DNA from 2 places in the Streptomyces cinnamoneus genome. Region 2 is predicted to be linked to the other one. Evidence: riboswitches for the same ligand, from Rfam matches in the RefSeq annotation. Region 2 holds a riboswitch; the other holds the start of a gene.
The links. Region 2 has a riboswitch for thiamine pyrophosphate ahead of CYQ11_RS22900 (thiamine ABC transporter substrate-binding protein). Riboswitches for the same ligand answer to the same signal wherever they lie in the genome.

Region 1: linked by a shared signal. The riboswitch ahead of thiO (glycine oxidase ThiO) and the one ahead of CYQ11_RS22900 (thiamine ABC transporter substrate-binding protein) in region 2 are both predicted to bind thiamine pyrophosphate.

The regions. Positions count from the first base shown of each region.
Region 1 covers NZ_PKFQ01000001.1:1,914,449-1,917,804, reverse strand. The annotation lists gene CYQ11_RS07910 (thiazole synthase) at 1-45, opposite strand, end outside; gene thiS (sulfur carrier protein ThiS) at 55-279, opposite strand; gene thiO (glycine oxidase ThiO) at 276-1,469, opposite strand; TPP riboswitch at 1,467-1,579, opposite strand; gene CYQ11_RS07895 (NAD(P)/FAD-dependent oxidoreductase) at 1,732-2,958, shown strand; gene CYQ11_RS07890 (Rv2175c family DNA-binding protein) at 3,103-3,356, shown strand, end outside.
Region 2 covers NZ_PKFQ01000001.1:5,081,232-5,084,587, reverse strand. The annotation lists gene CYQ11_RS22905 (ABC transporter permease) at 1-867, opposite strand, end outside; gene CYQ11_RS22900 (thiamine ABC transporter substrate-binding protein) at 942-2,027, opposite strand; TPP riboswitch at 2,023-2,128, opposite strand; gene rlmN (dual-specificity RNA methyltransferase RlmN) at 2,176-3,282, opposite strand.

The DNA of each region.
Region 1 (3,356 bases), 3.2 Mb from region 2:
GGAGGTGAAGGGGGTCTCCGCGATGGTGAGCAGGTCGTCTGCCATCTGTGCTGATCAGCCTCCCTGGACCGCGGTGAGGACCTCGACCCGGTCGCCCTCGCCGAGCGGGGTGGCCGGCCACTGGCCGCGCGGGACGACGGCCTCGTTGACGGCGGCGGCCACGCCGCCGCGCTCGGTGGTGAGCGTCGCGACGAGCCCGTCGAGCGTGGTGCCCGCGGGCACCGTGCGGCGCTCCCCGTTGACGCTGATGGTGTGGGTGATCACTTCGCCGGCGGTCATGCGGACTGCTCCTGGAGGACGGGGGTGAAGCGCTGGGGGGAGAAGGGCAGGGCCTCGTCGGGCAGCCGCCCGGTGGTGAGCACCTCGGCCATCACGTCACCCGTGAGCGGGGCGAGCAGGACGCCGTTGCGGTGGTGCCCGGTGGCCGCCAGCAGGCCGGGCAGCCGGGTGGGGCCGAGCAGGGGGGCGTTGTCGGGCGAGCAGGGGCGCAGCCCGGCCCGGGTCTCCACCAGCGGCAGCTCGGTGATCCCGGGCACCAGCTCGTGGGCGTCGCGCAGCAGCTCGTAGACGCCGCCCGCGGTGACGGTGGTGTCCCAGCCCAGCTCCTCCGTCGTCGCCCCGACGACCAGCTCGCCGTTCTCGCGCGGCACCAGGTAGACGTGGCCGCCGCGCACCACCGCCCGCACGGTCCGCGAGAGGAAGGGCCGGTACGCCTCCGGCACGCGCAGCCGCAGGATCTGGCCCTTGACCGGGCGGACCGGCGGCAGGACGTCCGGCGGCAGGCCCTCCAGCCGGCCGCTGTGGCTGCCCGCGGCCAGCACGGTCTGCCCGGCGGCGACGCGCGTGCCGTCGGCGAGTTCGGCGCCGGCCGCCCGGTCGCCGGACAGCAGCGCCCGTACCGCCGCCGACCGGTGGAGGGCCACTCCGGCCCGCTCACAGGCCGTCAGCAGCGCCCCGGCCAGCCGGCGGGGGTCGGTCTGGTGGTCGCCGAGCGCGTGGAGCCCGCCGCGCACGCCCGGCGCGAGCATCGGCTCCAGGCGGCGGCACTCGCGCCCGGTCAGCCACTGCGAGTCCAGGCCCGAGCGCTGCTGGAGGTCGTGGAGCTCCCTCAGATGGGCCCGGTCGTCGGCGTCCAGGGCGACGGCCAGCGTGCCGCAGGCGCGGTAGCCGGTGTCCCGGCCGGTCGCCTCCTCCAGCTCGGCCGTGAACTGCGGGTAGCGGCGCGCCGAGGCCAGGTTCAGGGCCAGCAGGTCCTGCTCGCCGTAGTGCAGCTCGGTGACCGCGGCCAGCATCCCGGCCGCCACCTGCGCCGCGCCGCCGCCGGGCGCGGGGTCGGCGACGGCCGTGCGCAGCCCCCGCTGGGCGGCGCGCCAGGCCGTGACGAGGCCGATGACCCCGCCGCCGATGACGAGGACGTCGTACGTGTGGTGCGCATGGGTTGGGTGTGCCGGGGTTCGATGCGCGTGCATGGGCTTCCAGCCCCTCCCTTCGCCGGCATGACCCGGATCAGGTTCGTACGGTCGGAGGCCGTCCAGCCTCCCTCTCAGCCCGGTCCGCCCGGGCTCCCGCGAGTGCTTGCAGCGGCCACCCTAGTACGCGCCGGCGACGGCCCGGAAGGGCGGCCGGGCGCACGGAGGGCCGGACGGCGCGCCCAAACATCGTGACGCTGTGTCAGAGGTCTCCCCACGCGGTGCTCCGGCCAAGGCCGGCCGCCGCCCTACAGTGGACCGGGTGAGCGAGCAGACGAATACCTCCGGTGACCGGCGCGTCGTCATCGTCGGCGCGGGCATGGCGGGGGTGCAGACCGCCGTCGCCCTGCGCGAGCAGGGCTGGCGCGGCACGATCTCCCTGCTGGGCGAGGAACCCCATCCGCCGTACGACCGGCCACCGCTCTCCAAGGCCGTCCTGCTCGGCAAGGCGGAGGGCTCCGCCTTCGAGGTGGACTTCGCCTCGCTCGCCATCGACCTGGAGCTGGGCGTCGAGGCCACGGGGCTGCGGGCCGGCGAGCACGTGCTGGAGACCTCGCGCGGCCCCGTCCCCTACGACGTCCTGGTCGTCGCCACCGGCGCGCAGCCGGTGGCGCTGCCGGGCAGTGAGGGCGTGCCGGGCGTGCACGTGCTGCGCACCATGGACGACGCGGAGCGGCTGCGCCCGCTGCTGGCCGGGCAGCGCGACGTCGTCGCGGTCGGGGCCGGCTGGATCGGCGCCGAGTTCGCGACCGCGGCGCGCGAGGCGGGCTGCCGGGTGACCGTGGTGGAGGCCGCCGACCGGCCGCTGGCCGGCGCCCTGCCCGCCGAGGTCTCCGGCCACATGGCCGACTGGTACGCGAGCAGCGGCGCCCGGCTGCTGACGGGCGCCGCCGTGGCCGCCGTCGAACCCGGCGCGGTCGTGCTGGAGGACGGGACGCGGCTGCACACGGACGCGGTGGTCGTGGGCATCGGCGCGCGCCCCGCGACGCGCTGGCTGGACGGCTCGGGCGTCGTGCTGGCCGAGGACGGCTCCGTGGTGACCGACAACCGGCTGCGCTCCTCCCTCCCGGACGTCTACGCGGTCGGCGACTGCGCCTCCTTCCCCTCCGCCCGCTACGGGGAGCGGCTGCTGGTGCACCACTGGGACAACGCCCTCCAGGGCCCCCGGACCGTCGCGGCCAACATCGTGCACGGCCCCGCCGAGGGCGAGGTCTACGACCCGGTGCCGTACTTCTGGTCGGAGCAGTTCGGCCGCTTCGTGCAGTACGCGGGCCACCACTCCGCAGCCGACGAGCTCCTGTGGCGCGGCGACCCGGACAGCGCCGCCTGGACCGTGTGCTGGCTGCGCGCGGGCGTGCTGGTGGCGCTGCTGGCCGTGGGGCGCCCGCGCGACCTGGCCCAGGGGCGCAAGCTCATCGAGAAGGGCGCGCTCCTCGACCGCGCCAAGGCGGCGGACGCCTCCGTGCCCCTGAAGTCCGCCGTCCTGTGAGCCCGCGCGAGGCGCCGGCCGGACGGTGAAAGCGGGGGTGCGGAAGTGGTCAGGGGGCCACAGGGGTGACCTGAGGCGCGGCTCGGGGCCCGGCTCGGGTCAACCCGGCTACCGGCTGTCAGTCCCGGATGGCAGGCTTGTCCCGTGACCGAGATTGACGCAAAGATCGATGCTCTCGTCCCCGCCTGGCTCAACCTCCCCGACATCGCCGAAAAGCTCGGCGTCGAGGTGACGCGTGTCCGGCAGCTGGTCAAGGAGGGCCAGCTGATCGCCGTGCGACGTGGCGAGAACCGAGTGCTCATGGTGCCCGCCGACTTCATCGGCGAGGACAAGGTGGTCAAGGGCCTGGCCGGGACCTTGACGCTGCTGCGGGACGACGGCTTCAGCGACGAAGAGAT
Region 2 (3,356 bases):
GACGAGCAGGGCGACGACGGCGAGGACGGAGCCCAGCAGCGTCCACTCGGCGGCGCCCCGGGGCCGGCGGGCGGTGCGGGCGGCGTCGACGAGCCGCAGCGTCGCCTCGCGCCGGCGCACGGTCCGGGCGTGCACGGCCAGCAGCGCGGCCACGGCGGCGAACTGCACCAGGGTGAGCACCGCCGCCGTGGGCAGGTCGAGCAGCTGGGCGGTCTGCTGGTAGATCTCCACTTCCAGGGTGGCGTAGCGGGGACCGCCCAGGATCTGGACGACGCCGAAGGAGGTGAAGGTGAAGAGGAAGACCATCAGGGCGGCCGCCGCCACGGCCGGGGCGAGCGCGGGCAGCGTCACCCGGCGCCAGGCCCCGAGGCGGCCGGCGCCCAGCACCCTGGCCGCCTCCTCCTGGCGGGGGTCGAGCTGGGCCCACAGCCCGCCGACGGTCCGGACGACCACGGCGTAGTTGAAGAAGACGTGGGCGAGGAGGATCGCCCAGACCGTGGTGTCCAGCCGCACCCCCCACAGCTCGTCCAGCAGTCCCCCGTGCCCGAGCAGGGCCAGGAAGGCCGCGCCGACGACGACCGTCGGCAGGACGAACGGCACGGTGACCACGGCCCGCAGCAGGCGCTTGCCGGGGAAGTCGAACCGCGCGAAGACGTAGGCGCCGGGGAGCGCGAGGGCGAGCGTCAGGGCGGTGGAGGCGGCCGCCTGCCAGGTGGTGAACCACAGGACGTGGCCGATGGCGGGATCGGTGAGCACCTCGCCGGCCCGGGCGAACTGCCACCGCCCGCCGTCCTTCAGGCCGCGGGAGACGATCGAGGCGACGGGGTAGGCGAAGAAGACCCCGAAGAACGCGAGCGGCACGGCCATCAGGCCGAGCCGCGTCGCGGTCCGCCGGGCGCCCGCGCGCCCGGCCTTCGGGGTCGTGCGCCCGGTGGCCGGGGTTACTTCAGGACGAGCGAGGACCACGTCTTGATCCACTCGTCACGGTGCTCCGCGATCCGCTCCTTGTCCAGGGTCGCCGGCTTCTCGACCTTGACGCCGTACCTGGTGAAGAGCTCCGGGAGCCGGGCGTCCTGGTTGGCGGGGTTGACGAACATCTGGAGCGGCATGTCCTCCTGGAACTTCTTGCCGACCAGGAAGTCGATCAGGGCCTTGCCGCCCTCGGTGTTCTTCGCGCCGCTCAGCAGCCCGGCGAACTCGATCTGCCGGAAGCAGGTGCCGGTGGCGACCCCGGTGGGGGCCTCCTCGGGCGCGGGCTCGGCGCCCATGACCTCGGCCGGCGGGCTGGAGGCGTAGGAGACGACCAGCGGCTTGTCGCCCTTGGCCTTGCGGCCCGTGGCGGAGCCGGAGAAGCGGCTGTTGTAGGCCTGCTCCCAGCCGTCGACGACCTCGACGCCGTTGCCCTTGAGCTTCTTCCAGTAGTCCTGCCAGCCGTCCTCGCCGAAGGCGGCGATCGTGCCGAGCTGGAAGGCGAGGCCCGGCGAGGACGTCTTGACGTTCTCGGTGACCAGGAGGTTCTTGTACTCCGGCTTGACCAGGTCGGCGAAGCTCTGCGGCGGCGCGAGCTTCTTGTCGGCGAAGTAGGCGCGGTCGTAGTTCACGCAGATGTCGCCGTAGTCGACGGGCGTGACGCGGTGCCGGGAGGAGTCCAGCTGGAGGGCGCCGGGGACGCGGTCCAGGCCCTTGGCCTCGTAGGACGCGAACAGGCCCTTGTCCAGCGCCCGCGACAGCAGGGTGTTGTCGACGCCGAAGAAGACGTCGCCCTGCGGGTGGTTCTTGGAGAGGATGGCCTGGTTGACGGCCGCGCCCGCGTCGCCGCCCTTGACCACCTTGACCTTGTAGCCGGTCTCCTTGGTGAACTCCGCGAGGACCTCGTCGGACGCCACGAAGGAGTCGTGCGACACGAGCGTGACGGTCTTGTCCCCGTCACCGCCCGAACCGTCGCCGCCCCCGCAGGCGGCGAGGCCGCCGGCGCCGAGCGCGGTCACGAGGGCAGCGCTCAGGGCACGCCGAAGGTTGGTGTTCATGGTGGTGCTGACTCCCTACGCCGGTATGACCCGGATCAGGTCCGAGGGTCTGCGGGCCGTGCCGCACTCTCAGCGCTGTGTGCGCTCCCCTGTCGGAATGTTCATTTATGTCACGTTTTGCTGTGCGGTTGACCGCAGGTGGACAGTATCAGCGCTCGGCGGCGGCCAGCTGCCCGCATGCGCCGTCGATCTCCTGGCCACGGGTGTCGCGCACGGTCACGGGCACGCCGTGAGCCGCGATCGCCGCCACGAAGGCACGCTCGTCCTCCGGCCGCGAAGCCGTCCACTTCGAACCCGGCGTGGGGTTGAGCGGGATCAGGTTGACGTGCACCCGCTTGCCCTTGAGCAGGCGGCCGAGCAGGTCACCGCGCCAGGCCTGGTCGTTGATGTCGCGGATCAGGGCGTACTCGATGGAGATCCGGCGACCGGACTTCTCCGCGTACTCCCAGGCGGCGTCGAGGACCTCGCGGACCTTCCAGCGGGTGTTGACCGGCACGAGGGTGTCGCGCAGCTCGTCGTCCGGGGCGTGCAGCGAGACGGCGAGACGGCACTTGAAGCCCTCGTCCGCGAAGCGGTGCATCGCCGGCACCAGGCCGACGGTGGAGACGGTGATGCCGCGCTGGGACAGGCCCAGGCCGTCGGGCTCGGGGTCGGTCAGCCGGCGGATGGCGCCGACGACGCGCTTGTAGTTGGCCAGCGGCTCGCCCATGCCCATGAAGACGATGTTGGACAGGCGCGCCGGCCCGCCGGGCACCTCGCCGTCACGCAGCGCGCGCATGCCGTCGACGATCTGGTGGACGATCTCGGCGGTCGACAGGTTGCGGTCGAGGCCCGCCTGGCCGGTGGCGCAGAACGGGCAGTTCATGCCGCAGCCCGCCTGGGAGCTGATGCACATGGTGACCCGGTCGGGATAGCGCATCAGCACGGACTCGACGAGCTTGCCGTCGTGCAGGCGCCAGAGGGTCTTGCGGGTGGTGTCCTCGTCGCACGAGATGTGCCGCACCACGCTCATCAGGTCCGGCAGCAGGTCGGCCGCGAGCTTCTCGCGGGAGGCCGCCGGGATGTCCGTCCATGCCGCGGGATCGTGGGCGTACCGCGCGAAGTAGTGCTGGGACAGCTGCTTCGCGCGGAAGGGCTTCTCGCCGATGGCGGCGACGGCCTCGCGGCGCTCGGCGGGCGAGAGGTCGGCGAGGTGCCGCGGGGGCAGCTTGGCTCCGCGGGGGGCGACGAAAGTGAGTTCTCCAGGTGCAGGCATGGTTCTACCAGTGTCGCAGACAAAACGAGGGAGCCCGCCGTCCTGTGGACGACGGGCTCCCTCGTGAGGAAAAG